One region of the Rhizobium sp. SEMIA 4085 genome, then DNA from elsewhere that is predicted to be linked to it. Evidence: predicted binding sites of a transcription regulator. Region 1 holds the regulator's gene; each other region holds the start of a gene.
What was found. Region 1 encodes LexA, which represses DNA repair genes until DNA is damaged. Its sites were predicted from a motif close to TGTTCNNNNTGTGTTCNG; they were not measured.
Positions count from the first base shown of each region.

Region 1 (9,127 bases):
GCGCCCGATTCAAGCGTGCGGCCCTCTCCTTCCAGAACATACTTGCCGTCCTTGAAGAATTCCGTCGAAGCGCAATCGAGACCGAGGCAGATGTCATCGCCCGGCTTGTAGCCGGCTTTCTCGATCGACTTCATGATGAAGTCGAGCGCTTCGGACGCGCTCTTCAGGCCCGGCGCAAATCCGCCCTCGTCGCCGCCATTGGTGTTGTGCCCCTGGGCCGAGAGCTCCTTCTTGAGGACGTGGAAGACTTCCGAGCCCATGCGAACCGCTTCGCGGATCGAATCGGCGCCGACCGGCATGATCATGAACTCCTGGAAGTCGATCGGATTGTCGGCATGCGCGCCGCCGTTGATGATGTTCATCATCGGAACCGGCAGCAGATGCGCGCTCGCGCCCCCAACGTAGCGATAGAGCGGCAGGCCGGCAGCCTGGGCGGCAGCCTTGGCGACGGCGAGCGATACGCCGAGGATGGCATTGGCGCCGAGGCGGGCCTTGTTCGCCGTGCCGTCCAGGTCGATCATGATGTTGTCGATCTGGATCTGGTTTTCGGCATCGATGCCGCCGATCGCGTCGAAGATTTCCGTGTTGGCAGCCTCGACGGCCTTTTCAACACCCTTGCCGAGATAGCGCTTGCCGCCGTCGCGAACTTCGACGGCCTCATGCGCACCGGTCGAGGCGCCGGACGGCACAGCCGCACGGCCCATGCTGCCGTCTTCGAGATAGACATCGACTTCAACGGTCGGATTGCCACGGCTGTCGAGAATCTCGCGGGCGATAATGTCGGTAATTGCAGTCATGATCTCTTCCTGCTCGGTGGGTGATTAATCGTTCGAAGCCTGTTTAATCGAAGGCACGCAAATTACAATGCCACACCGACGACACACGGCATGGTATGGCCTATAGCCCGAATATGTCAGGCTTTTGAAGAAGCCGCTCGCACCCCATCGATCCCTGTCGCGAGCTTGCTCCGGCTTTTCGGAACCTCAGGTTTTGAAATGATACCCGGTCACTTTCGATCTGGTTGTAAATTTATCGGTCAGTAACCAATCAATATTATAATTAATACTCAGTGAGGAAATACTGCCCCGCTTCCCGGCAAGTAGTATTGCATGATGCGCTTCCTCGTGCGGTCCAAATCCGCTTGGTTATACGGATCTCACGATTTCAGGTCCCTCGAAAATTCCAGAATAATTTCAAACGAACAGCATCTGTTCGCTATTCACTTCATGGGGCGCAGGATGAAACTCAATATTGCACGCAGCCTTGCTATTTTCGCGATGGTCGTCGCCGCGGGATTGATCGCTTCGATCGGCATACAGAATTATGCCTTCAATAAGCTGCGGGTGAACGGCGAGATGTACAAACAAATCATCTACGGCAAGGATCTCGTCGCCGATATACTGCCGCCGCCCCTCTACCTCGTTGAGTCTTACATGCTTGCGCTCGAAGCGGTGCAGCGCCCCGGCGTTGCCAAGAATAACGTCGACCGCATAGAAAATGTCCTGAAGCCCGCCTACGAGGACCGCCGCAAATATTGGCTGGCGACCGCGCTCAGCTCGGACCTCAAGCAGAAGCTCTTGAACGATGTCCTTGTCAAAGGCGAGGTGTTTTGGAAGGTGATGCGGGAGGAACTCGCTCCGGCCATTGTCAAGAATGACTCCGCAGTCATTCCGGCGTCCTTCGAAAAGCTTGCGACGAATTTCCATATCCATGAAAACGCCGTCAACGAACTCGTCGGTATGGCGAACACCTTCCTGGCGTCCGCTGAAAAGGACGCCGCCGAACAGACACGCATCCTTTCGGCTATCACGCTCGCGGCTGCCGCAGTCTCGCTCTGCCTGCTTCTTGGCGGCCTTTACGTCTTCCGCCGCCGCGCCATCGTGCCGATCTCGGCGATGCGCGACTATATGGCGATCCTTGCCGGCGGCGACTATTCGAAGGATGTGCCCTTCAGCCGGCGTGCCGACGAGATCGGGGAGATGGCGCGCGCCGTCCCCGTCTTCCGCGAATCCGCCGAAGAGCGGAACAATATCCGTGCCCGCCAGGATGCCGAACGTCAGGCCCAAGCACAGCGCGATGCGGCGCTTGCCGCTGCCAATGCAGACGAGGAAGCCATCCGCGAGGGCGTCATCGCCAGCCTGAGCCGCGGCCTGGAACGGCTCTCCGGCGGCGATCTCACGGTCCAGCTTAGCGAGCCTTTCGACGCAGCCTACGAGAAGCTGCGCGAGCAGTTCAATTCGAGCGTCCGCACGCTTTGTGAAGCGATGAAGGAAATCTCGATCGTGACGAATGTAGTAAGGAGCGGCTCCGGCGAAATCGCATCGAGCACAAACGATCTGGCCCGGCGAACCGAACATCAAGCCGCCTCGCTGGAGCAGGCGGCCTCGGCGCTCGACCAGATCACGGTCACCGTCAAGAACTCGTCGGTACGGGCCAAAGAAGCCAACGTGATGATGACGGCGACAAAGGAAAGCGCCAGCTATTCGGCAACCGTCGTGCACGAGGCGGTCGCTGCGATGGAGGAGATCGAGACATCATCTGCACAGATCGGCGAGATCATCAACGTCATCGACGAAATCGCCTTCCAGACCAACCTGCTCGCGCTCAATGCCGGCGTGGAAGCCGCCCGCGCCGGCGAGGCCGGAAAGGGTTTTGCGGTGGTTGCACAGGAAGTGCGCGACCTTGCCAGCCGCTCCGCCAATCTGGCAAAGGAAATCAAGCAGCTGATCGAGACGTCTTCCAGCCAGGTTTCGGCCGGCGTTGCCTTGGTCAACCGCACCGGTGAAGCGCTCGGCAATATCGATCAGCAGGTTCTGAAGGTGACCGCGTTGATCGAGTCGATCGTGCGTTCCTCTGCCGAACAAACGACCGCTCTCCTGGAAGTCAACGCCGCCGTCAACACTATGGACAGCGTCACGCAGCAGAACGCGGCGATGGTTGAACAGACAAATGCCGCCTGCCGCGAACTCGGTGACGAGGCGATACACCTCAATCACCTGCTGGCCCGCTTCCTTCTCGATGACGTAACGACGTCCGCCGCAACGCGGTCGTACTCAAGCCAAAGGATGGCGCTCGCCGGTTGACGGCGGGCACCTTCGGCCAGGATCGCTCCGCCTTGGCGACGGCGTCGAGGGCCAACAGCTTTTCCAGAAGCCGCGGCATGTCGTTCAAGTACACCATATTGGGGCCGTCGCAGGGGGCATTGTCCGGATCCTGGTGGGTCTCGATGAAGACACCTGCAACTCCGACCGCAACCGCCGCCCGCGCCAGCGTCTCGACGAACTGGCGCTCCCCGCCCGACGTCGTGCCCTGGCCACCTGGCTGTTGTACGGAATGGGTCGCATCGAAAATGACCGGAGCCCCCATGGCCGCCATGATCGGCAGCGAGCGCATGTCCGAGACCAGCGTATTGTAACCGAAGGACGCGCCACGCTCACAAAGCAGAACGTTCGGGTTGCCGCTCTGATTTAGCTTGGCGAGAACATTCTTCATGTCCCAGGGAGCGAGAAACTGGCCCTTCTTGACATTGATGACACGGCCGGTCTTCGCGGCTGCCACAAGCAGGTCCGTCTGACGGGAGAGGAAGGCCGGGATCTGCAGAACGTCCACGACCTCGGCGACCAGCGCGCATTGCTCTTCCGAATGGATATCTGTCAGAACCGGAATGCCGAGTTCCTTCTTGAGGTCGGCGAAGACTTTCAAGCCCTTCTCTAGACCGATACCGCGTTTGCTCGACAGCGAAGAGCGGTTCGCCTTGTCGAAGGAGGTCTTGTAGACGAGCCCGATGCCAAGCTTGCCGCAAAGCTCCTTGAGCGTGCCAGCAACCATGAAGGCATGGTCGCGGCTCTCCATTTCGCATGCGCCGGCGATCAGCGACAGCCTGCCACTGTTGGAAAATACGACGCGGCCGGCACCTTCGCCGACTGCGACTTCGGAATTCGTATTGCTCATCGGGTCTCCTCGAAGGCGAAGATCGCGCCTTGGCCGGGCGCAGGCTTCACCAGGACTCTGTTGTTCTTGCGTGTATAGGGCATCCCGTTATCAGCCAAAAGCGCTTCTGTCACGGCAAGATCGGTGGTGCGGAAAACGATAGCGCTGCCTCTCAGACCCTTATCCACGGTTAACGGCACCGAATCGAAATAAGCCTCCACCCCTTCCGGCGACAGCAGACTGATCCTGACATTCGCTGCCGCGATCGCCACGCCAAACGGTGTCCGCTCAATTTCTGTCGTAGACACGGCCAACTGAAGGAACGAGCCGAAGGCTTCAGGCTCGGGCGCGCTTAGCACCATCTCCGAGATACCGGTTGCACCGTTCGCGTGCTTTTCTAACGCGCTCCGATCGGCCGGAGAGGCGTTGATGCGCTGGCAGTCAAACAGGAAGAAATCCGGCGCCCGAAGATCGGCGGCAAACGCAAGCTTGAAAGTGCCTGTCGATTGCGACCCGTCCGGCATCTTGATCAGGCGCGAAAACTCCAGCATGGCGCCGCCGCTCTTTCTCGCACGCACGAAATGAGCATGATCGGCGTCCGCGTCGTCCGTGCTGAATGCTGCCGCAGAGAATCCGTCATTGCCGCACCGGAAACGAAAGGCCTGGTCGCGCGCCACAAACACGTTTCCGTGCCGCACTGATTCTTCACATTCTTTCGCACTCGCGACGCCAAGCGGCTCGAGGTAGGTCTTGTCGGCGAAAAAAACGCAAGCATTCACTGTGCCGAAAGGATGACGGCCCTCGGCGGCAACCGTGAACCCCAGTCGTCCCAGCCGCTCCCGCGCGAGATCGATGTTGGTGACCGGTAGAACAAGATGATCCAACGGATGCTGCATGGCGCCAGGTCTCCATTTCCTGTGCTGAAGATGTGTGCCGCTACGTGGTCAATGCAAGCTGAAAGCGATGATCCGGCAAACAAAGTTTCCGAAAATGACCGGTATTGGGACGAAGTTTTACGAAAATTTAGGTACTTGCGGAACACATATGGAACATATAGTGTCTGTTCTGGCTTTGTTTCACGAATTTGGGGTTAAACTTCGATGCTGACACGCAAACAACAGGAGCTTCTCCTCTTCATTCATGAGCGTATGAAGGAATCCGGCGTTCCGCCATCCTTCGACGAAATGAAGGATGCACTGGATCTCGCGTCCAAATCCGGCATCCACCGGCTGATTACCGCTCTGGAAGAGCGCGGTTTCATTCGTCGCCTACCGAACCGCGCCCGCGCGCTTGAAGTGATCAAGCTGCCGGAAGCCTACAGCCCGAGCATGCAGCCCCGCCGCGGCTTTTCGCCGAGCGTCATCGAGGGCAGCCTCGGCAAGCCGCAGCCTGCTGCCGCCGCGCCGAAGCCGGCGAACGAAGACAATAACAGCTCTATTTCGGTTCCCGTCATGGGCCGCATTGCGGCAGGCGTGCCGATCTCGGCGATCCAGAACAACACGCACGACATCAACGTTCCGGCCGATATGCTCGGCTCCGGCGAACACTATGCGCTTGAGGTCAAGGGCGATTCGATGATCGATGCTGGCATCTTCGATGGCGACACGGTCATCATCCGCAACACCAGCACCGCCAATCCCGGCGACATTGTCGTGGCACTGGTCGATGACGAGGAAGCGACGCTGAAGCGGTTCCGCCGCAAGGGTGCGTCCATCGCGCTTGAAGCGGCGAACCCGGCCTACGAAACGCGCATCTTTGGACCGGATCGCGTGAAGGTTCAGGGTAAGCTCGTCGGCCTTATCCGCCGCTACCATTGACTGGCAGCGCGTCGCCGGCAAAGGCGCCGGCGCGCCAAGCTCTACGGGCAATCGAGTTTCTCGAAGGCAGTTGTTCAAAGCACGGTTCGACGGCGCCGGTTTTCCGCGAGGTTTCATCCGCGAAATGCACTGCGCCATTGGCAGGCGCCGAACCGCAACCTTGCCCGCGTGACGGACGATGTCCGCGGCATCGCAAGCCGGGCGTGGCACCGTTTCGCATCGCATTGCTTACCTCTTCCTGCTGCCGCGATGAAAAGTTTGCATCCCCCGTCTTTTCGCGGGTCGCAGCGCGCCTCACGGCTGCGATCGGTCAAAGCCAAAGCGCTGAGCATGGCCATATGATCGAAGAAGGCGGCGAAAGATTCGTGCCGGACGCAAACCAGATCGCCGCCCAAGCTCGAAAAAACCGTCGCAATGCGCAGGCGCGTGCCCTGAGCGGCTCCTTCGCTCGCCATTTGCAGGCCGAAAGCCGGTATGCATCCACAATGACTGATCTGTGGCTATTGGGGTGAACGGTGGCTATTGACGGGCGAGCGCTGTCCTGTTGCCGAAGGCTCCTTCCCGCATTCCAAAAGCGCAAGCCGGGAAGCTCGCAAACTGCTTGTCCGCGACATCTACAGAAGCGGAAATGCGCAGCTCAGCCGTTTTCAACTCCGGCATGCACCCAGCATGCCGACAGCCTATGAATACAACCAGAATGCAGCCCTGAGGGCGTTTCAGCAACAATAATCGATTGAAAAAAGACCAAAAAATTGGATTGCAAAAAGCCGAATTAAATCATTGGCTTCCGCTATGCGCCTCCGGCATCGCAGGAGTGTCCAAAAGTTGATACTGCGATGCACAAAATGGCGCCACGGTAACTTGGCATTGGCGCTCTGATCATATAGCTATCGGAGAGGACGCTTAACCCTATGGCGCTTTTATGGCGCCGCCGCCAGTTTGGAGGATCAGCATGACGGATCAAAGCGCAACAATCAAAATCGGCGACAAAACCGCCAATCTTTCCGTGAAAAGCGGAACGATCGGTCCGGACGTCATCGATATTGGTGCACTCTATAAAAACACCGGTTCCTTCACGTACGATCCTGGTTTCACCTCGACCGCTTCCTGTGAATCGAAGATCACCTATATCGACGGCGATGAAGGCATTCTGCTGCATCGCGGCTACCCGATCGAACAGCTTGCTGAACATGGCGACTTCCTGGAAGTCTGCTATCTACTGCTTTACGGCGAATTGCCGACGGCTGCCCAGAAGAAGGACTTCGACTACCGCGTCACGCATCACACCATGGTGCACGAGCAGATGTCTCGCTTCTTCACCGGCTTCCGCCGCGACGCCCATCCGATGGCCGTCATGTGCGGCTGTGTCGGCGCTCTGTCTGCCTTCTACCACGACTCGACAGACATCACCGATCCGCATCAGCGCATGGTCGCAAGCCTACGCATGATCGCCAAGATGCCGACTATCGCGGCCATGGCCTACAAGTACTATATCGGCCAGCCCTTCGTTTATCCGAAGAACGATCTCGACTACGCCTCGAACTTCCTGCGCATGTGCTTCGCGGTCCCGTGCGAAGAATATGTCGTGAACCCGGTCCTCTCGCGCGCCATGGACCGTATCTTCATCCTGCACGCCGATCACGAGCAGAACGCCTCGACCTCGACAGTTCGTCTCGCCGGCTCTTCGGGCGCCAACCCGTTCGCATGCATCGCGGCCGGCATTGCCTGCCTTTGGGGCCCGGCTCATGGCGGTGCCAACGAGGCGGCGCTCAACATGCTTTCGGAAATCGGCTCGGTCGAGCGCATTCCGGAATATATTGCCCGCGCCAAGGACAAGAATGACCCGTTCCGCCTGATGGGCTTCGGTCACCGTGTCTACAAGAACTACGATCCGCGCGCCAAGATCATGCAGAAGACGACGCATGAGGTCCTCGCCGAACTCGGTCACAAGGACGATCCGCTTCTCGAAGTCGCGATGGAGCTGGAACGCATCGCGCTGACCGACGAATACTTCATCGAAAAGAAGCTCTACCCGAACATCGACTTCTATTCCGGCATCACGCTGAAGGCGCTGGGCTTCCCCACGACGATGTTTACGGTGCTCTTTGCGTTGGCCCGTACGGTTGGCTGGATCGCCCAGTGGAACGAGATGATCGAGGATCCACAGCAGCGCATCGGCCGCCCGCGCCAGCTCTATATCGGCGAACCGCTGCGCGACTACGTTCCGGTTTCGAAGCGCTAAGCCGCTTCCGCCCGAAAAAACCCGGTCAGAGACGGCCGGGTTTTTTCCTGTCCAGAATGTCGAGAACGATATCCGCCGCTTTCTCGCCCGGCGGCTTTTCCGTCTGCATGCGCTGCCAGACAAGGTCGAAACCTTCGAGCATTGCGCGCCGCTGGAGCGTGTCGCTGGAAAGGCGTTCCATCCAGCGCGCCAAACTCGCGCCACGAACGACCTCGTTGATATATTCGGGGACGACGGCATAGTCGGCGATCAGATTCGGGATTGCTCCTGTCCACGTCTTGATGCGCCGCGTCATCATCGTGATGATCCAGTCTGTCTTATAGACTGAGACTGTCGGCACGCCTGTAAGTGCAAGCTCGAGGATGACAGTCCCCGAGGCAGCCATTGCCGCATCGGCCTCCGCGAAAGCTCGCCATTTCTGTTCATTGCCAATCAGGATCTCCGGTTTCGTTTCCCAGTCCTCCACGAGGTTGCGAACCATCGATTCCCTGCGGCTGACGGTCGGCATGAGAAACCGCATTGTGCCACCGCGGGCGACGAGCTCATTGACGGCATCGCGAAAATAGGGAAGCAGCTTTGTGATCTCCGACGAGCGCGAGCCCGGGAGCAGCATGATCGTTTTCCGGCCCTCGCCGACGGTCCTGAGCTTTTCTGCCCGGCCGCGCCTGGCGGCAATCAGGTCCGCATCCGCCGTCAACCTGTGGCCGACATAGGTCGTCTGCGGTCCGCCGAGCTGCTCCATCACCGCGGGCTCGAACGGCAGAACGGCCAGCACATGGTCGACATAACCGAGCATCTGCTGGGCGCGATATTCCTTCCACGCCCAAACGCTGGGACAGACATAATTGACGACCGGGAGTTCCGGCAGGGCTTCGCGAACACGTTTGGCAACGCGATGGGTAAAATCCGGGCTGTCGATGATGAAAAGAATATCGGGCTTTGCCGCAACGATTGCAGCCGTCGTCTGCCTGATGCGGGCGACAAGCTTCGGCAATTTTCCAAGCACCTGTGTGATGCCCATAATCGAAAGCTCGGAGAAGTCGAAGAGCGACTTCAGCCCCTGTGCCTCCAGCGCGTCGCCGCCGACGCCGACAAGTTCAATCCCGGCATGCCTGCGCTTCAGTGCAGCCACGAGATC
Region 1 is NZ_JABEPH010000222.1:238-9,364, forward strand. It holds partial or broken gene eno (phosphopyruvate hydratase) at 1-797, opposite strand, end outside; gene C9413_RS20605 (HAMP domain-containing methyl-accepting chemotaxis protein) at 1,239-3,083, shown strand; partial or broken gene kdsA (3-deoxy-8-phosphooctulonate synthase) at 3,112-3,951, opposite strand; gene C9413_RS20615 (VOC family protein) at 3,948-4,826, opposite strand; gene lexA (transcriptional repressor LexA) at 5,031-5,747, shown strand; gene C9413_RS20625 (hypothetical protein) at 6,086-6,259, shown strand; gene gltA (citrate synthase) at 6,700-7,989, shown strand; gene lpxB (lipid-A-disaccharide synthase) at 8,015-9,127, opposite strand, start outside.

Region 2 (12,257 bases), on a different contig from region 1:
AATCTCTTCCATGATTTTCGCGAACACCTCGGCCTCGTCGTCGTTGTCCGGCCCGAGGATCGAACGCAGACTGTCCCATGCCGTTAGATCGTCATCATTTGCAACAGATCCTTCGGCGATCATGCCTTTTTGCACAAGGCGCCTGGCTTCGTCGGAAAGGCTGCCACCCCTTCGCTCGGCACGCACGGCGATGTTCCGTTTCGCATCGGAAATATCCCGGATCAGAAGACCGCCCATACGGCACCTCCCTTACGAAATCAGCGATATCAGGCGCGCTGCGTCCATAGTTCAACGCAACTCAGAGCGCCTTCGCCGACTTCGCCGCCTTCGTGAACTTCTTGATCACCATTTCCCGCTTCAGCCGCGATATATAATCGATGAAGAGTACGCCGTTCAGATGGTCGATCTCGTGCTGAAGGCAAGTGGCGAGGAGGCCGTCGGCCTCAACGGTGTGCTCCTTGCCGTCACGGTCGAGATATTCGACGCTGACGGTCGCCGGACGCTCGACCTCGGCATAATAGTCCGGAATGGAAAGGCAGCCCTCTTCGTAGACCGATCGCTCGTCGGAAGATTTGACGATCTTCGGATTGATAAAGACCTGCGGCTGCTTTTCCTCGCCCTCCCGCGAAACGTCGATCACCAGTATCCGGCGCGGCACGCCGACCTGGATTGCCGCCAGGCCAATGCCCGGTGCGTCATACATCGTTTCCAGCATATCGTCGGCAAGACGCTTGAGATCGGCATCGACCCGCTCGATCGGTTTGGAAACCTGGCGGAGGACGGGGTCTGGAAGAATGATAAGTGGCTTGATGGTCATCGCGATCCCATAACCTATCTTTTCCAGCTAGGGAATTATCCTGAAACTCCGGAAAGTGCTTTTTTGCGCAGCCCTGCCGAATTTGCGGCATCGAGATAGACAGAAATTGAATAGACCATGTCGAGCATAGGGGCCTTGATGACCGAGGCGAGCTTCTCGGCAAGCGCCTTGCCGTTTTGATGGCCGAACCGTGACGGCCACTGCTTTTCCATGACGCCTTTGACAAGTTCTGCCATGACGATCGCATAACCGCCGATACCAGCGCGGTTCAAGGCCAGTGCGGGCATGCGCCCTGCCGACGGCGGTGACGCCGTTCACGAAGCTCTCGTCGAAATTGCCGCAGGCAAGGTTCGCCCAGTGACCCTCCTGGCGTTTCTTGGCGTGGCCGACACGCGTCTTGTCGGAAAAGGAGCCGGCCACTGCGGGCGTCCTGGCGATCTTGCCATAAAACTTGTCCAGCGCGCCGCCGATCAGTTCGCCGATGACCGGACGCAGTTCGCGTATCGTCTTTCTCCCCTCGCTGTCGAGTCCGATGAAATCAAGGCGCTGCTTGAGTGCGTTTTCGAATTGCTGAGCGGTCATACTCTGATTTCTGTCCTGGCGCATGGTGCGATAGAAGTCTTCTCAGAAACGACAATTCGAAAATATAGTTGACTATTCGTTAAGATCGGACGGCGATCTTCAGGAGCTTCGTGCCGCAGTGCCTTAGCACTTTGCCCACGAAATCGCGCTGTGGATCTGTTCACGTTTTGATCTAGCCATCGCCGGCGGGTTTGTTATTGTGCGCGAATGAACAATGTTACCGAATCGCTGACAATTTCGATCGCCGGGCTCAGCCCGACCATCCTCGCGCTTGCCGGTGGCGCTGTCGCTCTTGTTGTCGTGGTGCTCATGTTCCTACTGGTCAGGAACAGCAACCTGCGGCGCGAACAGGATGAGGAGGCAGCGATCCGGGCCGCGCAAGCCGATGCCCGCATGGCCGAGCTCCTGAAGATTCAGGCCGAGATGCAGGGACGCATTTCGACCATGGCTGAGGTCTTCGGGACGCGTCAGGCCGAACTCAACCAGGCAATCGGTCAGCGCCTCGACGGAATGTCGCAGCGTGTCAGCACGACGATCAGCGAACAGACGAAATCGACGCATGAGAACCTTCAGCGCCTGCAGGAGCGGCTCGCTGTCATCGATGTCGCTCAAAACAATATCCAGACGCTGGCGAAGGATGTCGTCGGGCTTCAGGCTATCCTCTCCAACAAGCAAACGCGCGGCGCCTTCGGCCAGTCGCGTATGGAGACCATCGTCGCCGACGGTCTGCCGATGGGCACCTATGCTTTCCAGCAAACGCTTTCAAACGGATCGCGGCCGGACTGCACCGTGCGCATGCCGAACGGTGCACCGCCGCTCGTCATCGATGCCAAGTTTCCTCTCGAAGCCTGGAATGCCATTCGCGACGCGGGCACGCAGGACGCAACCAAGCTTGCCTCGCAGCAATTCCGCCGCGATATGGAAATCCATGTCCGCGATATATCGGAGAAGTATCTTATCCAGGGTGAGACGCAGGATACGGCTTTTCTCTTCGTTCCTTCGGAATCGATCTTCGCTGAAATTCATGAGAATTTCGAGCCGGTCGTCCAGAAAGCGCATCGTTCCCGCATCGTCATTGTTTCGCCTTCGCTGCTGATGCTGTCGATCCAGGTCATCCAGGCCGTATTGAAGGATCAGCGCATGCAGGCGCAGGCGCACGTCATCCAGGGCGAGGTCGCGATCCTGATGGATGATCTCGGGCGGCTCGATGAACGCGTGCGCAAACTCCAGACGCATTTTTCCCAGGCACAGCGGGATGTTGATCAGATCATCACGTCCACTGACAAACTCTCCAAACGCGGCGCAAAAATCGAAGCGCTGGAATTCGAGGGCGCAGAGGCGCTCAAGGAGGAACGTGAAAGCGGACCTCCGGCGAAGTCGGTCGAAAGCCGCACCGGCCTTCTCAAACTCAGGGTGGTTGACGAAGAGTGAACCCATCGGGCAGTGTCCGTCGCCATGAGAAGCATGACAGGACACCCTTTATGATCACAGTTTTCGGCTCCATCAACATGGACCTCATCGCCACGACCGATCGCCTGCCAAAGCCCGGCGAAACGGTGGCCGGAAACGGCTTTGCCACGGCGGCGGGCGGCAAGGGAGCCAACCAGGCATTAGCCGCGCGACGCGCCGGCTGCGTGGTCCATATGGTGGGCGCAGTCGGCAAGGATGAATTCGCTGCACCGGCGCTGGCGCTTCTCGATCAGGCGGGCATCAACCTTGCAGGCGTCAAGCGTGTTGATGGCCCCACCGGTACGGCGCTGATCCTTGTTGGTGGAGACGGCGAGAACATGATCGCCGTCGTGCCGGGCGCAAACGGGACCATCGCGGCCGAGGATGCCGATGCGGCGATCGGCGCCATGAGCAAGGGCGATACCCTGATGCTGCAGTTCGAGGTGCCTGCACCGGCAGTCGAGCGTGCGCTGGCCGCAGCCAAGGTCAAGGGCGTCACGACCGTCCTCAACCTCGCCCCGCTCATTGCCGACGCCCCGCGGCTTGGACGTCTCGCCGATATCGTCATCGCCAACGAGACGGAGTTCGAGCGCCTTGCTGGCCAGGACAACATGAACCCGGCCGATCGCGAAACGGCGTTGAGGCGCCTGCACGGAGAGACTGGGCAGACCTTGATCGTGACGCTCGGCGCCGACGGCGTGATCGCAATCCGGGATGGCGTCGTTACACGAGCGAAAGGACTGAAGATCGAGCCGGTGGATACCGTCGGGGCGGGCGATACATTCTGCGGCTACTTTGCCGCAAGCCTCGATGAAGGCTTCGATTTCGAGGCTTCGCTCCGCCGGGCCGCCGTCGCCGGCTCGCTTGCCTGCCTCAAGGCCGGAGCACAGCCATCCATTCCCTTGTCCGCCGAAGTCGCAAACAAGATATAGCCTCACAACAGTCGCACGGTTCGGCCGCCGTTGTTCAGGACAACTGGGAAGAGTTTTGAGGCACAAGTCTTCACACATGAAAAGAGGCGTCCGACAACCGGGCGCCTCTTTTCATTTTAGATGATCGTCTGCGGCTCAGGCAGCGTTCGATGCTTGCTCTTCATTGAGGAAAGCGTAGATCGCCGATGCGGAATCTGTGGCACGCAGCTTCGCGACGAGATCGTGATCGCGAAGCACGCGGGCAATGCGCGACAACGCCTTAAGATGGTCGGCACCCGCCCCTTCCGGGGCGAGAAGCAGAAACACCAGGTCGACCGGCTGGTCGTCCAGCGCTTCGAAATCGACCGGACTTTCCAGCCGTGCGAAGACGCCGACAATCGAGCGGACGCTTGCGAGCTTGCCGTGCGGAATGGCGATGCCATTGCCGACGCCCGTCGAGCCGAGACGCTCGCGCTGCAGAACGACGTCGAAAATTTCCCGCTCGGAAAGGCCGGTGATCTTGGAGGCCTTTGCCGCCAATTCCTGAAGCAACTGTTTCTTCGAATTTACCTTTAGGGCGGGAATGATCGCATCTTGGTGCAGCAGATCTGCCAATGCCATTTCTTTTTCCTTCTGTCGCCGAAACCGGATGATTGGGAGAGCGGCGTGGCTACCGCTCATCGCCCGGATGTCAGCTCTTGATATTGGCGGCGTCGATCCAGCCAATATTACCGTCATGCCTGCGGTAAACGATGTTCAAATTTTCCGTGCCCGGACTGCGGAACAAAAGCAGTGGCTCATCCGTCATATCGAGCGCCATGACGGCGGTCGCAACGGACATGGTCTTCAACTGCTTCGTGCTCTCGGCAACAATTACCGGTGCGAAATCGTCGGGGACCTCGTCTTCATGATCCGGGACAGCGTCCATGACCGTATAGGCGACTTCCGTACCATTCAGATGGTTTCCGGCATGATGATCTTTGAGCTTGCGCTTGTAGCGGCGGAGACGCTTTTCGATGCGCTCCGAAGCGGCATCGAATGCAAGCTGCGGGTCCATCGCTTCACCTGCCGCATGCAGCACCACCCCGCTATCAAGATGGAGCTTGCAATCCGCAGAGAACCGCGAACTCGATTTCTCCACAATCACCTGACCGGAATATCCCCCGTCGAAGTATTTCGTGATGGCCATGTCCATTTGGTCCTCGATCCTTTGACGGAACGAGTCCCCAATTTCCATATGTTTACCGGATACACGCACACTCATGGAGTTTCCCTTCTTATAGTGGTTTGCGGTACCAGTTTACGCCAAGGCCAGACCTCATCCAAGCACTTCACGCAAACTCAAGCAATATCGGCTTAAGTCGTGTGCTTCAATCGCCCTGAGGATGATGGGGATAAGTCCAAACGCTGTTTGCAGCGCCAGTTGCGGCGGGCTTCTAGCGGCAGACTGCCGAAATGTCAACGGGTGTGCCGCCGCGCTGATTAGGATATGCAGGCAAGGGTTGATTTAGCTCGACTGTCAAAAGCCCGCAACCTTCGCCAATGCCCGCTTCTCGCGCCGCCGCTGGACGGAGGACGCGATATTCATCGCCTCGCGGTATTTTGCGACCGTACGGCGAGCCAGATCAATGCCATCCTTCTTCAGCATGTCGACAATATCATCGTCGGAGAGGACCGCATCCGTACTTTCCTGCATGATCAGGGAGCGTATCCTGTGGCGAACGGCCTCAGCCGAATGACTATCGCCGCCCTCCACCGCGCTGATCGACACCGTGAAGAAATATTTGAGTTCAAAAAGGCCGCGTGGGGTCAGAATGTACTTGTTTGAGGTGACGCGGCTGACGGTCGACTCGTGCATCTTGATGGCATCGGCAACCGTCTTCAGATTCAGCGGGCGCAGGTGATCGACGCCATGCATCAGGAAGGCATCCTGCTGGCGGACAATCTCGCTTGCGACCTTCATGATCGTCTTCGCACGCTGATCGAGGCTGCGGGTGAGCCAGTTGGCGCTCTGAAGGCATTCAGACAGGAACGTGTAGTCGCCGCCGTTCTTTGTAACATGGGCGAAATAGGACTGATTGACGAGCACGCGCGGGAGCGTATCAGGGTTCAACTCCACCAGCCAGCTCCCATCTGGTGACGAACGTACGACGACATCCGGCATGATCGCTTCGCAAACGCTGGTTTCAAAGCAGCTGCCGGGTTTCGGGTTCAGCTGGCGAATCTCTGCGAGCATATCAAGCAGGTCTTCCTCGTCCACGCCGCAAAGCCGCTTGAGCGTCGCGAAGTCGCGCCGTGCCAGCAATTCGAGGTTGGAAACGAGGGCCTGCATGGCGGGATCGAAGCGGTCTTTCTGCTTCAGCTGGATCGACAGGCATTCGGCCAGGCTGCGAGCAAAAACCCCAGGCGGATCAAGGGTCTGCAATTCGCCAAGAACACGTTCCGCGGCCGCAGGATCGCTACCTAGTCTTTCGCCGATGTCGGCAGGGTCGCTCTGCAGGTAACCCGCCTCGTCGAGCTGGTCGATCAACTGCTGCGCGATCAGCCGGTCTCCCGCATCCGGCAGGATGAATGGAATCTGCTGCGCAAGGTGATCCCTGAGCGAGACCTGGCCTGCAACAAAATCATCGAGATCGTAATTCTCTCCGTCGCCGCCCCCCGGCATCGACTTCCACTGGCTGATCAGCTCCGGCGCATCGGCCCGTGGCGGGACCCCGTCATCCTGGAAGACATTTGCATAATTGACGTCCAGCTCTTCGCTCAGCCGGCTGGCGCTGCCGTCATTGCCGTTGTCATAGCAGTCCCCGGAAAGCGCCTCGGTGCGGTCATCCTCGTCGGCCTGACGCCCGTACGGCTCATCCTGTGCATCGTTATCACTGCCCGTTTCCGCGTCATCTGACGGAAATTCGAGCAATGGGTTCTTCTCGACTTCCTGCGCAATAAACTGGACAAGCTCGAAATGCGTCATCTGCAGCAACTGGATGGATTGCATCAGTTGCGGCGTCATCACCAGGGACTGGTTCTGTCGCAGGAAAAGATTGGCAGACAGGGCCATAGCGGACGCGAAACTCCCGTTCAATTCCTCCGGGAAACCGCGATCGAGCAGAGTTCGGGCCGCGGAAATCCAACTTGGCCCAAAAATTGCTTTTTTATTCTATTTGGTCAAGCGCAAGTATGACAGGAAGGTGAATTTCCGTCGCCTTCGATCCTATCAAAGGCTGAATTTATCGCCAAGATAGAGCCGTCGCACTTCCGGATTGTTGACGATGTCGTTCGCGCGCCCATGCGTCAGCACTTCGCCGGCATGGATGATATAGGCCCGATCGATGAGGCCGAGCGTCTCGCGCACATTGTGATCGGTGATCAAAACGCCGATGCCGCGCGCAGTCAGATGGTGGACGAGGTTCTGGATGTCAGCGACCGAAATCGGATCGACGCCCGCAAATGGCTCGTCAAGCAGCATGAAGGTCGGATCGGTTGCGAGCGCGCGAGCGATTTCCAGACGCCGGCGCTCACCGCCCGACAATGCGACCGCCGCCGATTTTCGCAGCTTGGAGATATGGAATTCCTCCAGAAGCTCATCGAGCTTCTTTTCCCGCTCGGTCTTGTCCTTCTCGTGCACTTCGAGCACGGCGCGGATATTCTCTTCGACCGTCAGGCCGCGGAAGATCGAGGCCTCTTGCGGCAGGTATCCGACGCCGAGGCGCGACCGGCGATACATCGGCATCGTCGTTACGTCGTTGCCGTCGATCTCGATTGTGCCTTCGTCCACCGGCACGAGGCCGGTGATCATGTAAAAACAGGTCGTCTTGCCGGCACCGTTTGGACCCAGAAGGCCGACAGCTTCGCCGCGCCTGACAACCAGCGAAACGCCATTGACGACACGCCGCGTGCTATAGGTCTTCGTCAGGCCGCGTGCAATCAGCGTGCCGTGGTAACGGCTTTTGTCTCCGCCGGCGGCAGAGTCCGCGGCAGATTGCGGCCCGGCCCGGCCGAACATGGTTGAAAGCGAGAATAATTTCACGTCGGGCGGCCGGTCTCAGTTCTTTTTCTGGGATTTCGGATCAAGCTGAATCTGGACGCGCCCCCCGCAGCTATCCAGTTGCGCCTGTCCGGTCTGCATATGAACCGTAAGCTGGCAGCCCGTGAAGACGTTCGGCCCATCCGACAGCACAACCTTTTCACCCTTCAGGACGAAGAGCTGTTGGGCCATGTCGAAGGAGCCGTTGTCGGCGGTCGCTGTCTGCGTGCCGGAACTCAGGAAAACCTTATCGGTGACGATGATACGGTCGATGTCGGCATTGCCCGATGAGATGGACGCCGCTCCGGCGTCGGCCTTTGCGCCGTTGGGTTGGGCGTCGCCGCCCTGTGCCTTGTAAAAGACCGTCATGTGACCGGCCTGCAGGGTCGTCTTCCCCTGAACGACCTTCACATTGCCGGTGAAGTCGGCCTTGTGGTCCTGATCGTGAATCTCGAGCTTGTCGCTTTCGATCTGGATCGGTTGATTGCTGTCGAGCTTCAGGCCATCCATCTGGCTGGTCGTCGCCTGCGCAAAGGCCGCCCCTGCCATCAGTAAAAGCCCCAGGGCGCTGCCGCCAAGTGTTATGCCAGACTTACGAAGTGAAAAGTGACAATCTATTGTCATGAGTGACCCGGCTGTTAGGTGCCCTGTTTACGGATGACGGATGGATCGACATTCATGCGAACATTCCCCTCGAATGTGATCACGCGCCCCTTATCCGTCATCTTGAGCGACTGCGCAACAATCGAAGCGCCGTCTTTTTGAATCTCGATAGGATCATCTGTCGTCATCTTGCCGCCCTTGATATCGAGCTTGGCAGATTGGAATTTCGCCGTCAGACCGTTGCTCAGCAAAATCGTGAACGGGTCCCTCAGCGCAAGGTTGTCCGTGGATCGGTCATAATCGGCCGTGGCAGCCTCAACGCGGGCGATCAGATCATCGTTGACCGGCACCGCAGCCTTGATCGTTTCGAGCGTGATAAGGTTCGGATTCTTGATGTCTTGCAACGCGCGCTCAGCAAGCATCGAATAGTTGATGCCGTCGGCATTGCGCCCGGCGATCGCCGGCTTTTCCATGACGATCTTGCCGTTTTCGATCTTGGCACCCTCGATCTTGAGATTCTCGGGCAGGTAAGCCCGGACCATCGAGACTGCAATGAAGGCAAGCGAAATGATGACGGCAGCGACAGGCAGCAATATCTTCAGGCGGCGGACACGTGCAGAATGGAACAGGGCAGCCGCATAGGCGCTCCCTCCAGGCCTGGCAAAGGCAGGCTTCCCGCTGCTGTTCAATGTGTTGAGCATTAACATGTCCGTGTCTGTTGATCGGCAACCCTATATAGGGACTACATCGACCGATCACAGATCGTTTCGCATTATTACACTAGCTTGCCAATATGGATTTTTTTCTGCAACTAGCAAATAAGGCATGAAAACGAGGTAAATCGGCATTTCCGAAGAAGGAATGCCGCCTTATCTGATGCCATGTTGCATGAAGCCGGCGCGCCGGCTCTGGAGGACCTTATGGACAGTTCGACGATCGCGGATCGCCGCAGGCTTCGCCGCAAACTCGGCTTCTGGCGTATTGCGGCGGTGGTGCTCTTGGTCGCGCTCGGCTTTGCTCTTTACCAATTCGTCGCAGGCGACATCGCCACGCAGCGGCCGCACATCGCCCATGTGACAATTTCCGGGCTCATAACCGACGACGACGAGTTGCTCGAGAGGCTGAAGAAGATCGAAGAAAACGACCGCGTCAAAGGCGTCATCGTCTCCATTTCTTCGCCGGGCGGCACGACCTTTGGCGGCGAAAAAATATTCAAAGCGATCCGGGCGATTGCGGCGAAGAAGCCCGTCGTCTCCGATATCCGGACGCTTGCCGCTTCCGCGGGCTATATGATTGCTGCCGCGGGCGATACGATCATTGCCGGAGAAAGTTCGCTCACCGGATCGATCGGCGTGATCTTTCAGTATCCGCAGATCCAACCGCTGCTCGACAAGCTCGGCGTCTCGCTGCAGGAGATCAAGTCGTCGCCGCTGAAGGCAGAGCCATCGCCTTTCCATGCTGCCAGTGAGGAAGCCAAAACCATGATCAACAATATGGTCATGGACAGCTACGCCTGGTTCGTCGACTTGGTTGTCGACCGCCGCAAGCTGCCGCGCGACGAGGTGCTGAAGCTCGCCGACGGCACGATTTTCACCGGCCGCCAAGCGGCGAAGGCCAAGCTCATCGACCGGGTCGGCGGCGACACGGAAATCCGGGACTATCTCGCCGGGAGGGACGTCGGCAAGGATCTTCCGGTCGTGGATTGGGACAAGAAGAGCAATACGCCTTTTCTTCTCGCAGGGGCTGTTTCGAAGCTCGCAGTTCTGTTCGGCTATGGCGATCTCGTGAAGAGCCAGGACATCGAGGGCATTCTGCCACAAAAGTTGCTCCTTGACGGGCTCGTTTCAGTTTGGCAGGTTGGCCGCGATTGATAAGAAATCAATAATTTAAGGGGGCGACCGTGATCAAGTCGGAATTGGTGCAGATCGTTGCCGCGCGCAACCCGCATCTTTATCACCGGGATGTCGAGAATATCGTCAACGCGGTTCTCGACGAGATCACCGATGCGCTCGCAGCGGGCAACCGCGTCGAGCTTCGCGGCTTCGGTGCATTTTCCGTCAAGAACCGCCCTTCGCGCTCCGGTCGCAATCCGCGCACCGGCGACACCGTATTCGTCGAGGAGAAGTGGGTGCCCTTCTTCAAGACCGGCAAGGAGTTGCGCGAACGGCTGAACCCCGGCCAGGCCGACCACGACGATTGAACTTCATCCGGACTGCGTCGAAATCGCGCTTGAACCTCGCGCGTACCATTCTATTTTCGTGAGCAGTCATGCGCCGTATCGAAGCGGCGCAACCACGCGCGGAGGCCACGGATGGCGAAGAAGATCATCAACCTTTTGATTTTGTTGCCGCTCGGCATCATTCTCATCACCTTCTGCGTTGCCAACCGGCAGAGCGTGACGCTGGCATTCAACCCCTTCCGGCCCGAAGATCAGGTTCTCGCGGTTGCTGCGCCGTTCTTCGTTTTCATCTTCATCGCGCTGATTGTCGGCATGCTGATCGGATCGGCCGCCACATGGCTCACACAGGGCAAACACCGCAAGCGCGCGAAAATCGAGGCGAAGGAGGCCGTTCGCTGGCACAGCGAAGCGGACCGGCACAAGACCCGCGCCGAAGAGATCGCCGGTCAATTGCCGGCCCGCTGATCGACCGTCAGGCAGGAATAAAGCTCAGTTCCTCGTAGTCGCCTTCAGCCGACGTGCCGCTACCGGTGACCACGAAACCGCGGCCGGCATAGAATGTCTTGGCGTTTCTGTTGTTGATCAGGCACTTCAACCGGTATTTACGGCGCGGCCACTCCGGCAGAGCCTTCAGCAGCGCTGTACCGACGCCCCTGCCCTGCCATTCCTTGCGGATGTAGAGCATGTGGATGAAATCATCTGCGGCCCATAGCGTCATGAAACCGGCGATCTCGCCATCAGGCGCTTCGGCAATCCAGACAATTTCACCCTGCGAATGGGCGAGAAAATCCTCATGGCTGAACTTGCCGGGATCGACCCAGGTGAAGGTCTGCCTGCGCTCGTTGAGATAAATGTCGCCGAGCTGCCCATTGTCCGAAGGGCGGGAATTTCTGACTGTGTAATTCATGGATGCGATTTAGAAGAGGCCAAAGACTGTGCCAAGCCAATAGACTATTCCGCGGCCTTTTCGCTGACGACAGCATTGAAATCTGCAAAGAATTGCTGCGCAAGCTTTTGCGATGTCGAATTCACCAGACGCGCTCCAAGCTGGGCAAGCTTGCCGCCGACCTGTGCCTTTGCGGCATATTGCAGCACTGTCTCTGCACCTTCCGCCCTCAAGGTGACGTCGGCCCCGCCCTTGGCAAAGCCTGCAACGCCGCCCTTGCCCTCACCCGAAATCGTATAGCTCTGCGGCGCGTTGACATTTGTCAGGGTCACCTCACCGTTGAAGGTCGCCGAGACCGGTCCGATCTTGACCTTGACGACCGCCGTAAGCTCGGTTGGCGACCTCATCTCAAGGCTTTGACAGCCGGGGATGCATCGCTTCAAGACTTCTGGATCGTTCAAGGCTACCCACACCGCATCGCGCGACGCATTGATGCGTTCCTCGCCGGTCATGTCCATATCGAAATCCTCCCGTTTCAATTCTCTAAACTTATCACAGCGGGAAAGCACTTTGCCAAGGTGACTGGGGATGCTATTTGCACGGGCTCTATCAAACTTGAGACGCGGAAATCACGTTGAGACAGAAAGAGCGCCGGCCGGGCCATAAGGCGCAATCTGCCGGCTCCCCCGGCAATCGCCACAATGACGAACGCTCGAGCCACCCGCCAAAAGCGGTCAAACCTGTGGCCGCGCGCGAGACCGTGCGAGAGGCGACTGCGCCTGCTGCAAGCGAGCGGCCGCTAAAGGAGC
Region 2 is NZ_JABEPH010000014.1:7,229-19,485, reverse strand. It holds gene C9413_RS03025 (hypothetical protein) at 1-237, opposite strand, end outside; gene def (peptide deformylase) at 299-817, opposite strand; partial or broken gene C9413_RS03015 (protoglobin domain-containing protein) at 907-1,399, opposite strand; gene rmuC (DNA recombination protein RmuC) at 1,607-2,830, shown strand; gene C9413_RS03005 (ribokinase) at 2,881-3,780, shown strand; gene ptsN (PTS IIA-like nitrogen regulatory protein PtsN) at 3,916-4,380, opposite strand; gene raiA (ribosome-associated translation inhibitor RaiA) at 4,451-5,023, opposite strand; gene rpoN (RNA polymerase factor sigma-54) at 5,279-6,814, opposite strand; gene lptB (LPS export ABC transporter ATP-binding protein) at 6,971-7,759, opposite strand; gene C9413_RS02980 (LptA/OstA family protein) at 7,799-8,404, opposite strand; gene lptC (LPS export ABC transporter periplasmic protein LptC) at 8,419-9,084, opposite strand; gene sppA (signal peptide peptidase SppA) at 9,304-10,254, shown strand; gene C9413_RS02965 (integration host factor subunit beta) at 10,284-10,583, shown strand; gene C9413_RS02960 (LapA family protein) at 10,695-11,027, shown strand; gene C9413_RS02955 (GNAT family N-acetyltransferase) at 11,035-11,469, opposite strand; gene C9413_RS02950 (carbon monoxide dehydrogenase subunit G) at 11,514-11,966, opposite strand; gene C9413_RS02945 (class I SAM-dependent rRNA methyltransferase) at 12,083-12,257, shown strand, end outside.
Region 2: a site for LexA is predicted at 1,557-1,574, ahead of rmuC (DNA recombination protein RmuC). Genes of this name have one in related genera too.

Region 3 (10,888 bases), on a different contig from region 1:
TAACCGGCAACGTGGCGGCCGCGCGCAGACATTTGAACGCTGCAGTGCGGGACAAGGATGGCGGCGCGCCCGCACCCGACACCTTCATGCGCGCTGTCATGGCGCTTGCCCGCCTCGAAGCATCCCAGGGCAACAAGCAGAAGGCGCTCGACGCTATCTCGGTCGGTGACAACATGCTGCCGAACTATGCGCCGCTGAATGCGCTGCGCCAGAGCATCGAGAAGGGCGAAAAGCCCGAACAGCAAGTGCGCAACGCCGCGCAGGGCGCTGCCGCGGTGCTTTTCTCCATCGGCAGCGCGTTGAACCGCGACGGCGCCGAAGACATCGTCTCGCTCTATCTGCAGACGGCCAATACGCTTGACCCGAACAGCGCCGATACGCTGGTCCTTCTCGGCGGCATTGCTGAAAAACAGGAACAGACGGATCGCGCCATCGAATTCTACAGGCGCGTGCCGGAAAACTCCCCGATGCGACGCATCTCGGAGCTTCAGCTCGGCCTTGCCCTGGCACAGGGCGGCAAGACCGACGAGGCACGCAAACACCTCAAGGCGCTGATCGTTTCTGACCCTAAGGACGTCCGCTCCTATCTCGCCTATGGCAGCGTGCTTTCCGACGCCAAGGACTATGCGGAAATGGCGGCGAATTACGACAAGGCGGTGGAGGTGATCGGCCCGCTGCCGCGCCGCGCCGACTGGACTGTCTTCTTCCAGCGCGGAATCGCCTATGAGCGCCTGAAGAAGTGGGACCAGGCCGAGCCGAACTTCCGCAAGGCGCTCGACCTCAATCCGGATCAGCCGCAGGTTCTGAATTATCTCGGCTATTCATGGATCGACATGAATCGCAACCTCGACGAGGGCCTGACGATGATCAAGAAGGCCGTCGACCTTCGTCCGGACGACGGCTACATCATCGACTCGCTCGGCTGGGCCTATTACCGCCTGAACCGTTACGACGATGCCGTTGCCGAACTGGAAAAGGCCGCCGAAATCAAGGCCGGTGATGCGACGATCAACGACCACCTGGGCGACGCCTACTGGCACGTCGGACGCAAGCTCGAGGCCGTTTATCAGTGGAACCGGGCGCTTAGTTCGGAACCGGAAGAGACCGAGATTCCGAGAATCAAGGACAAGATCGCGAACGGTCTGACGACGGACAACGACGACGCCAAGGCGGCCGACAAGAAGCAGCCGGATCCGGTGCCTGTTACGCCGCCGCCGGCCGACAAGAAGTCCTGACAACCCATGCCTGGTGCGGGCATGGGCGGCGGCTTCGCGGTTACCGAAGATGCTTTCGCTAAGATCAATCTTGCCCTGCACGTGACGGGCCAGAAAGCCGACGGCTATCATCTGCTGGACATGCTGGTGACCTTTGCCGGCCACGGCGACAGGCTGGGCTTTGCCCCTTCGCCATCGGACGAATTCACGATCAGCGGACGGTTCGGCCCCGCTCTCGACATCGGTTCGCGCAGCAATCTGGTGCTCAAGGCGCGCGACATGCTTCGCCAGGCAGCGCTGGCGCAGGGCGACCATGCACCGCCGGTCCATATCCATCTCGAAAAAAACCTTCCGATCGCCTCTGGTATCGGGGGCGGTTCCGCGGATGCGGCAGCCGCCCTTCGCGGCCTCATGCGGCTTTGGAGCCTCCGCCTGCCCGGCGGGAGGCTGTCGGCGATCGCTCTCAGACTTGGCGCCGACGTTCCCATGTGCCTCGCGAACCGGCCGCTGATTGCGCGCGGGATTGGCGACCAGATCGAGCCCGTTGCCTTGCCCTCTTTTGCGATCGTGCTGGCCAATCCGCTGAAGGCGGTCTCGACGCCCGAGATATTCCGGATGCTGACGGCGAAGAACAACCCGCCGCTTGCCTTGCGGGGCAGCGACTGGCTGGCGGCGATCGGGGCCAACCGGAACGATCTCGAGCCGCCTGCCCGCAGGCTTGTTCCCGAGATCGAAGATGTGTCGGCCGCATTGAAGGACGCAGGCGCAAGACTTGTCCGCATGTCCGGCTCCGGCGCAACCTGTTTCGGCATCTTCGGCTCGATTGAAACAGCCCGAGCGGCCGCGGCAAAGCTTCACAGAGAACGGCCGGACTGGTATTTCCAGGCGACGGAAACGCTTTCGGGAGACAGGTGATGGCAGGTATCGACGAACAGCGGCCGTTCATTCCCGTCGGCATCGCCGTTCTGACGGTTTCGGACACGCGCACGCTGGAGAACGACAAATCCGGCGACACACTTGTGGCGCGCATCGCCGAGGCCGGCCACAAGCTGATGGACCGCGCCATCGTGCGCGACGACAAGGTGGCGATCGCTGCCCAGGTCAACGCCTGGACGGAGACGCACGGCATCGACGTCGTGATCACCACCGGCGGCACCGGCCTGACCGGCCGCGACGTCACGCCCGAGGCGCTGGAGCCGCTGTTCGAGAAGCGCATGGACGGCTTCTCGGCAGTCTTCCACCGCGTCTCCTACGACAAGATCGGCACGTCGACGATCCAATCGCGGGCAACGGCAGGGGTTGCCAAGGCGACCTTCATCTTCGTGCTCCCGGGCTCGCCTGGCGCCTGCAAGGACGCCTGGGACGGCATCTTGAAGGCGCAGCTTGACTACCGCCACATGCCCTGCAATTTCGTGGAGATCATGCCGCGGCTCGACGAGCACATGAAGCGCGGCATGGGGAAGTAGAAGGCGCGCTGCTGCCCAGGATGCGCCATGGCAGCAGCCTGGGTTCGCTATGTATCCAAGCCCGGCAGAGTGGGTATCGTTTCCCAGCTGTCACCCGACAGCAGGAAGCAGCTGACGCCGTGAACATCCGTAATGATGAGTGTCCAGGTGCCGCTCTTGGCGGCATAGACCTCAAGAATGGCGTTCTGGTTGATCAGTCCGACCGCGGTGAGCTTTTCGGCGAAGTTCTTGTCCAGGAACTCGACGACCTCGGATCGGCCTGCGCAACTGCGCATCATCTGCGATGCTGCCGAATGCGGATGCGCGATCACCAATGTCGTCAATATGACGGCCAGCAGGCCGCGGATCATATTGCGTTTCATGACGCACCTCCTTTCGCCGGAAACCCGGCAGAAGAGGAGACTTCCGCTGTGACCTGTTCTGCCGTCTGTCGGCAATTCCATGGTCGGCCGCCAAGAAGCGGGGGCGCTCGGGCGGCGCCATGGCTGAATTATAGCGCGAAATCGTATCGGGCGCCATCTTTAGCGCGGGTGCTGCAAAGTTTGCGCGCTATCGTGCGGCGCGGGCGACCCAGGAGGGAATTAGTTCGCTGGAAAGCTTGCGCAGCTTCTGCCCCTTGGCAAATTCGGAAAGGCGCATTCCGCTTCTTGCGGCGGCAATCGCGTGTTTCTTCGACAGGAGAAGGCCGAGTTCCAGCGGCGGCAGCGACCGGCCTACACGCTGGAAAAACGGGCGCCTGTATCCGCGCGAGGCGGTGAAACGCGCCGGAACTTTGTTGAGGGCGACGTATTCGGCGATCTCGTCTATCCAACCAGTCTGCGGCCGGGCGCCAGGTTCGACGAAAAGTAGCCACTCGCCGCGGGCCGAGCGAAATACATCCTTGATATCCCATTGCGAATGGAACCGGCACCCAGCCGCGTCCGCCACCCTGGATGTACCATCGCGCGAGCCGTGATCGAGCACGACCACGTCGCTTACGAGCCCTTCGACTGCACCCGCCACCAGCACCGATAAAGTCTGCGCCAGCTCAGGTTCCTGATCCTGGCACTCCAAAACAACCGTCAACATTGCCTATTTATAAAGCGCCGCACAAAAATTTGCCAGCATGTCTTTCCTCATTTTGTTCTTGCATTGTTCTCTTTTTCTCGATAGGAATTTAATCATCAAGACGGACGACGGCAATGGCCTTGTCCCGGGAGAACCGAATGAACGAACAGTCCCTTGCAGGGCAGGCTGCGTTTGCGCCTGCCAATACGGCGGATGTTGCCGAAGCGTTGATCGCCTCTTCCGGCCTTCGCATCGAGGGCGACCGGCGCCGCGGCCGTGCGGCTGGACTGAACCCCAGCGGGCGCTTCGAGCCGATGCACCGCGAGGCCTTCGACGACGGCTGGCAAACGCTGGAAGAACTGCCCCCCTTCAAGACCGAAGTGCAGATCGAAAAGCCGCGCACGGCGATTACCCGCAACGAGTCGCCGGACGTTCCGTTCGACCGTTCGATCAATCCCTATCGCGGCTGCGAACACGGCTGCATCTACTGCTTCGCCCGGCCGACGCATGCCTATATGGGGCTTTCGGCGGGCCTCGATTTCGAAGCCAGGCTGTTTGCCAAACCGGATGCGGCCAAACTTTTGGAGCGCGAGCTCGCGAGGCCCGGCTACAAGCCGCGGGTCATCGCCATCGGAACCAATACCGATCCCTACCAGCCGATCGAGAAGGAATGGCGTATCATGCGGCAGATCCTCGAAGTGCTGAACAAGGCGAACCATCCGGTCTCGATCGTTACCAAGTCGGCGCTGATTCTGCGCGATATCGACATCCTGCAGGAGATGGCAGCCAAGAACCTTGTGCGTGCCGCGCTTTCGCTGACCACGCTCGACCGCAAGCTCGCTCGTGCGATGGAACCGCGCGCCGCAACGCCGCCGCGCCGGCTGGAGGCGATCCAGGCCCTGACAGAGGCGGGCATCCCGACCTCGGTGATGGCCGCTCCGATGATCCCCGCGCTGAACGACCACGAGCTGGAACGCATTCTCGACGCGGCAAAGGTTGCCGGTGCGCTGGAGGCGGGCTACGTGATCCTGCGCCTGCCGCTGGAAGTCGCGCCGCTTTTCCGCGACTGGCTGCTGCAGAACTATCCGGATCGCTACCGGCACGTGATGTCGCTGGTCCGCTCGATGCGCGGCGGCAAGGACTACGACGCAGAATTCGGCAAGCGCATGAAAGGCGCCGGCCCCTATGCCTGGCAGCTCGCCCGCCGCTTCGAGATGGCGACGAAACGGCTCGGCATGACAAGGCGCAGCATGCCGCTTCGCGATGATCTTTTCGTGCCGCCGGATGGCAGCGGCGTGCAGCTTTCGCTGCTTTAGCAGCCCGTCCGGGCGCGGGTGTTGCCTGAGGCCGCCCGGGGAATGCCATAACGAGTTACCCCGCAGGAGGCCGCCGCCCTGGCTTCTTGCCGCCGCAAACGGCTCCCCTGCCCGTTTTGCGGCCTGAGCCCCCGGTGCGCCGCCCTGATCCGGGGGCTTGCAGGAAATCGGGTTGGCGTGCGAGGTTCAGCCGCATGAAACCTCGCACGTCACCCGATTCTCCTCTGCTTTTCGAAGAGGTGCCGCTCGTCCCGGACTTCAAGCTGGAACTGAAGGCACGCAAGGCCGGTCACTGGCCGGTCGCTGGCGCCGATGAAGCAGGGCGCGGCCCTTTGGCCGGACCTGTCGTCGCCGCTGCCGTCATTCTTGATCCCAGGCGTATCCCGGACGGGCTGAACGATTCCAAGCAGCTTTCGGCGCAACGGCGCGAACAACTTTTCGCCCAGATCCTCGCTACCGCGACGGTTTCCATCGCATCGTCGAGTTCAACACACATCGACCTCACGGATATCCGCAAGGCGAGCCTCGACGCCATGCGCCGGGCAATCTGCGGCCTTGCTATTCCTGCAAGCTATGTACTGACCGATGGCCTCGACGTACCGCCGGGGCTGGAGTGCCCGGGCCAAGCGGTGGTCAAGGGCGATGCCCGCTCGGTCTCCATCGCCGCCGCCTCTATCGTTGCCAAGGTGACCCGCGACCGGATGATGGCCCGTGCAGATGCCGTCTTCCCCGATTACGGCTTTGCCGCGCATGTGGGTTATGGCACGGCGCAGCACCGCGCCGGCATCGAGCGGCATGGCCCCTGCTCGCTTCACCGCATGAGCTTCCGGCCGTTGAAGAAGAACGGAACCGAAGGCGCCACGATGGACGAAATGCTGGAAGAGTAACTGCTGCCGCTGCAAACCTGTCCACGAGACCGAGCTTCCATGAGACCGAACTCTATATTGCCGTTCATAGAAGCAGCATCATGCGTTCGCACGCGATGATTGAAGCGGTCATTCGGACCGCTTCAATGGAACCAGAACAGCACAAGTGCAGTCCCGGCGCCCAGCTTACTGCTGCGTCGCGGGCGCCGGCTGCGCCGGCTGCGCGGGCGCAGATTCCTGGAGCTTTTCCTGAACTCTCTTGACGAGCGCCGGATCGTTCTGCGCGGCGGTTAGAATTGAGTTGTACTCATCCAGCGAGATGCCTGGAGAGGCTTCCACGGCCTGTACCATTTGCTTTCTGGCTTCAGTCTGCAGCTGTTGCTTGGCTGCCGTGTCCTGTGTTGCTCCGATCTTGGCCGAGTATTCCTGCCTAACCTGGTCAACCTGAAGATAGGCGACCGCAAAGGCCTCGATTTTCTGATCGCTGACGGCTGCGGCCGCGCCTTTGCCTTCTGGTTGCGCTTGAACCGGTTGCTGCGCTGGAGCTGCCTGCTGTGCGGACGCGGGGCTGCTGAAAAACATCAAGCTGAGAGCTGCAGCGGTCAACGCTGCAACAGGGGTAAAACGTGTGATCATATTCATTCCTCTGTGGTGGCATGGACGGCGACATAGTGCCTTGGCCGCCGGTTAGGGTTGAGGAACGATCCGGCGACAATGTGACTCTCAGGCGTTTTCGGTGCGGCAATAGGAAGGCGATCTGCCGACAATCAAGCGGCGGCTTTGTGGCAGGATTCACCGCTTCGGCGTGCTGCCGGCTCAATCAATTGGCCATGATACCGGCCGCGATCTGAGCCCGATGACCGCGGATGTAGCCGATGTCATCGCGAAAAAGCCGATGGTGGCCGTCTTCGATATCCTTGCGGTATTTTTCCGATCCCCGCGCCTCTTCCGCTTCCATGAAAGCGACAAGCCCCTTCAAACGCTCGATGACAAGATCGGGCAAAGCGGCGCGTTCATCGGCTGGCAAGCCGTAACCGTCGAGGAAGTCCCGCGCCCGGTTGATCTGCGTTTCTATCGTGACGATGCTCTCTACCGCGATATGTCTCGACAGCGGCGCCCATCGATAGACAGCATAGGCGATATCCCAGAGCCTCGGACCGGGATGTGCCGCTTCGAAATCGATGATGCCTATCGCTTTGCCGTCGCGCATGACGACGTTGTACGGTGCAAAATCGCCGTGACAGATGACTTCAAACGGCGGCTTCGGCTTAAGCTGCCAGGCGCCTTCAGCGGCCCCCTGAAAGGATGTCGAGCAATCGTGGTAGATGCGCAGCAATCGCGCCGCAGAAGTCAGTACCGTGTCCAAGCGCATTTGGACACTATCGAGGTCGCCGCACTCGCCCTCAATAAAAGTCACGCGCTCGAAATTCTCATCATAGCCTGCCGATCGCGGCGCTGAAGCGAAGCCGCACTGCTTCAGGTGGCGAAAGAGGGAATGCACATTCGCAGTCCATGGACGCGTGGCGCGCCATACGAGCCCGTCACGCAAGATCGGTCCGGAACCCGTCTCATCCTTCAGCATCAGCAACTCTCCGGGCAGCCGCACCGCCGCCAATAAAAAAGCCCCGTTGCCGGGGCCTTTCCAGATCAACATGAAAGAACGCTCAGTTCAAGCGCGTCTTCACTTCGCCGACGGCACCCTTGAAGAGGTCGGTCTGGACCTTGCCGTCGGCCTTCTTGGCGAGAACCGTTTCGGCCGCGCTGATCGCCAGATCGACGGCAGCCGAACGGACGGCTTTCATCGCATCGGCTTCCGCCTGCTTGATCTTCTGTTCCGAAAGGACCGTGCGGTTGGCGACGAACTCTTCCGTCTTTTTCTTCGCCTCGGCAGTCAGCATCTCGGCTTCGCGCTCGGCGGCGGCGACGATATGCGCAGCCTCCGCTTCCGCTTCCTTGCGCTTTCGCTGGTATTCGGCCAGCAGATGCTGAGCCTCTTCGCGCAGACGCTTGGCTTCGGCCAGCTCGTTGCGGATCTGGTCGGCGCGGTCGTCAAGCGACTTTGCCATCATGCCCGGAACCTTCAGATAGACGACGAGGGCCAGGAACAGGACGAGGCCGACAAAGGCGAAGAAAGTTGCATCAAATTCCATCGATCAAGCCTCCTTCTTGGCGGCTGCGACAGCAGCAGCAACGTCGGTCTTGGCGGTTGTGCCACCAATCAGCTGTTCGATAACGGCAGCGGCCGTTTCCTCGGCAATCGTGCCGACGTCTGCAAATGCCTTCGCCTTGATGTCGGCGATGCGGCCCTCGGCAGCTTTCAGCTTCTCGGAGAGGCTCGCTTCGACGGAGCGGCGATCTTCTTCGGCCTTGGCCTTGGCGGCGTCTCGCGCGGCAGAGCCGATCGAGTTCGACTTGGCGCGGGCCGCAGCGAGTTCAGCTTCATAGGCTGCAACGTCCGCATCGGCTTCCGCCTTCAGGCGGCTTGCCTCGTCGAGATCCTGCGAGATGCGCTTATGGCGCTGCTCGAGGATACCGCCGATTCGCGGCGTAATGACCTTTTGCATGAGCAAGAAGAAAACGGCGAAGGTGATCGCCAGCCACAGAAGCTGGGATGCGTAAGTCGACGAATCGAAAGGCGGGAAAACACCGCCGCCATGCTCGCCACCGGGAACGCCGGTCTCGGTATGGACCTCGCCGGGCGCCGGAGCGGCATGCGGGTCCGTGGCGGGCGCTGCACCCGGTTCTGCCGTTCCCGCCGGAGCTTCTTGAGCATAGGCCGGGGTCACAAAAAACATGCTCACCTCCAGGTGTACTGCAAATACAAAGGATCACGGCTTGCTGGTCGCAGGCCGTGATCCCTCAATCCGCCGATATTAGACGGCGAAGAGCAGAAGGAGAGCGACGAGCAGCGAGAAGATGCCCAGAGCTTCCGTAACGGCGAAGCCGAAAACCAGACGGCCGAACTGGCTGTCAGCGGCAGAGGGGTTGCGCAGAGCGCCGGCGAGGTAGTTGCCGAAGATGTTGCCGAGGCCGAGAGCCGTACCGGCCATACCAAAGCAAGCCAGACCTGCACCGATGAACTTTGCTGCTTCCGCTTCCATGTTGAACTCCTTTGAAATGGTTGTTGCGGCGAATTGACTGACGCCCGTTGACGTCAATGTCGGTATCCTTAGTGGCCACCCGGGTGAATTGCGTCGTTGAGGTACATGCAAGTCAGCACCGCAAAGACGTAAGCCTGAAGGAAGGCGACGAGGAACTCGAGACCGGTCAGGGCGACCGTCATGATCAGGGGAAGAATGGCACCGCCGACACCGACTGCACCGAGGGCTCCAAGCGAGGCGACGAAGCCTGCGAACACCTTCAGCGTGATGTGACCGGCGAGCATATTGGCGAAAAGACGAACAGAAAGTGAAATGGGGCGGGACAGGAAGGAGATGATTTCGATCGTCACCACCAGCGGCAGAAGAATGCCTGGCACGCCCGAGGGCACGAAGACATTCAGGAAATGGAAGCCGTGCTTATAGAAGCCGTAGACGAGAACGGTGCCGATGACGAGCAGTGCCAAGGCGAAGGTGACGATGATCTGGCTCGTCACCGTGAAGAAATACGGAAACATGCCAAGCAGGTTTGCCGTCAGCACGAACATGAAGAGCGAAAAGACCAGCGGGAAGAACTTCATCCCCTTGGTTCCTGCGCCTTCCTTCAGCATTCCGGCGATGAATTCGTAAGACATTTCGGCGACCGATTGCGAGCGGCCGGGAACGATCGCGCGGTTTGACGTCGAGAAATAAAGGAAGCCTGCGGCAACGGCAGCGGATGCCGCCATGAAGAGAGAAGCGTTGGTAAACGAGAAATCAATTCCGCCAATTTCGATCGGCACAATCTTCTGGATCAGGAACTGATGGGTCGGATCGTTAGACACCGCTTGTTCTCTCCTCTTTGGCCCGCGATTGCGGGATCATCACACTGGACAAAGCGCTGGCACGCTGCCCTATTTCTTGCCGTTTTCGGCCTCTCCAGGCTCCGGTTTTGCAACCTTGCCTGCAGCACGAAGAACGTTCAAAACGCCGGCACAGAAACCGAGAAGCAGAAGAACAATCAACCCCCAAGGCGCCGTGCCGACAAAACGGTCCAAAAGATAGCCAAGAAGGGCACCGACGACGATGGCGGAAATGAACTCGCTCGAAAGCTTCATCGCCTCAGCATAGCCTTTGCGGCTTACCTCGGCGCGGGCTTCGTTCGCCTCGTCCTCTCCCGCATCTATGCGCTTGGCTCTGAGCTTCGCTCCCAGCTGCGCACGGCGCTTTTCAAGACTTTCCTCGCGGTCATCCGCCATGGCTTCCTCCTCGTCTTCCGCTGTCCGCGATCCCCGCTACCCCGGTTTTCAGGACAACGGACACAAGGTCTGAAAACCTTTCGGCCCGTTCTGAAGTCGCGCGCAACATAGTTTTAGGGGAAACCATAGTCAAGGCGTAGGAAGCTTATGTCCAGCCATAAAATTATCGTTCCGAATCAATGATTTGATCCGAATTTCACACTGCGTTGAAAATTCGAGCGAAAGAATCCGCTTTCGAAGCCGATGATCGGCGCTGAAATCCGCTGCCGGACCGGCTTTTCCTCAGCTCCAGCCGCCGCCATAGGTGCGGTAGAAGACGTGCAGGCCGATCCGGCCGACCTTTTCCATGGTCCTTGCCCATTTCGGCCGGACATAGACCGCATGATAATGTGTAGCCGAGCCGACTTGCGGAAGCCAGATCTTGCCGGCCGTGACGGCCATGGCGACGTCGCGGGCAACGCGCCAGTGATTTTCGGAGTTCACGCGATCGCGGATGTTGTCGCAGGCAAAGGAAAACTGGCAGCGGTTCCGCCAGTCTTCGTTCTGGTAGACAACGCCGCAGATGGTTTTCGGGTAGGCCGGGTTCCTGACGCGGTTGAGGATGACCTGCGCGACTGCGGCCTGCCCCTTTACCGATTCGCCG
Region 3 is NZ_JABEPH010000174.1:1,344-12,231, reverse strand. It holds partial or broken gene C9413_RS17910 (tetratricopeptide repeat protein) at 1-1,235, shown strand, start outside; gene C9413_RS17905 (4-(cytidine 5'-diphospho)-2-C-methyl-D-erythritol kinase) at 1,242-2,129, shown strand; gene moaB (molybdenum cofactor biosynthesis protein B) at 2,129-2,680, shown strand; gene C9413_RS17895 (hypothetical protein) at 2,728-3,042, opposite strand; gene C9413_RS17890 (glycosyl transferase) at 3,230-3,748, opposite strand; gene C9413_RS17885 (PA0069 family radical SAM protein) at 3,886-5,043, shown strand; gene C9413_RS17880 (ribonuclease HII) at 5,238-5,930, shown strand; gene C9413_RS17875 (DUF4168 domain-containing protein) at 6,096-6,545, opposite strand; gene C9413_RS17870 (phosphotransferase) at 6,730-7,491, opposite strand; gene C9413_RS17865 (F0F1 ATP synthase subunit B) at 7,574-8,059, opposite strand; gene C9413_RS17860 (F0F1 ATP synthase subunit B) at 8,063-8,704, opposite strand; gene C9413_RS17855 (F0F1 ATP synthase subunit C) at 8,783-9,010, opposite strand; gene C9413_RS17850 (F0F1 ATP synthase subunit A) at 9,079-9,831, opposite strand; gene C9413_RS17845 (AtpZ/AtpI family protein) at 9,901-10,245, opposite strand; partial or broken gene C9413_RS17840 (cell wall hydrolase) at 10,528-10,888, opposite strand, start outside.
Region 3: a site for LexA is predicted at 3,802-3,819, ahead of C9413_RS17885 (PA0069 family radical SAM protein). Genes of this name have one in related genera too.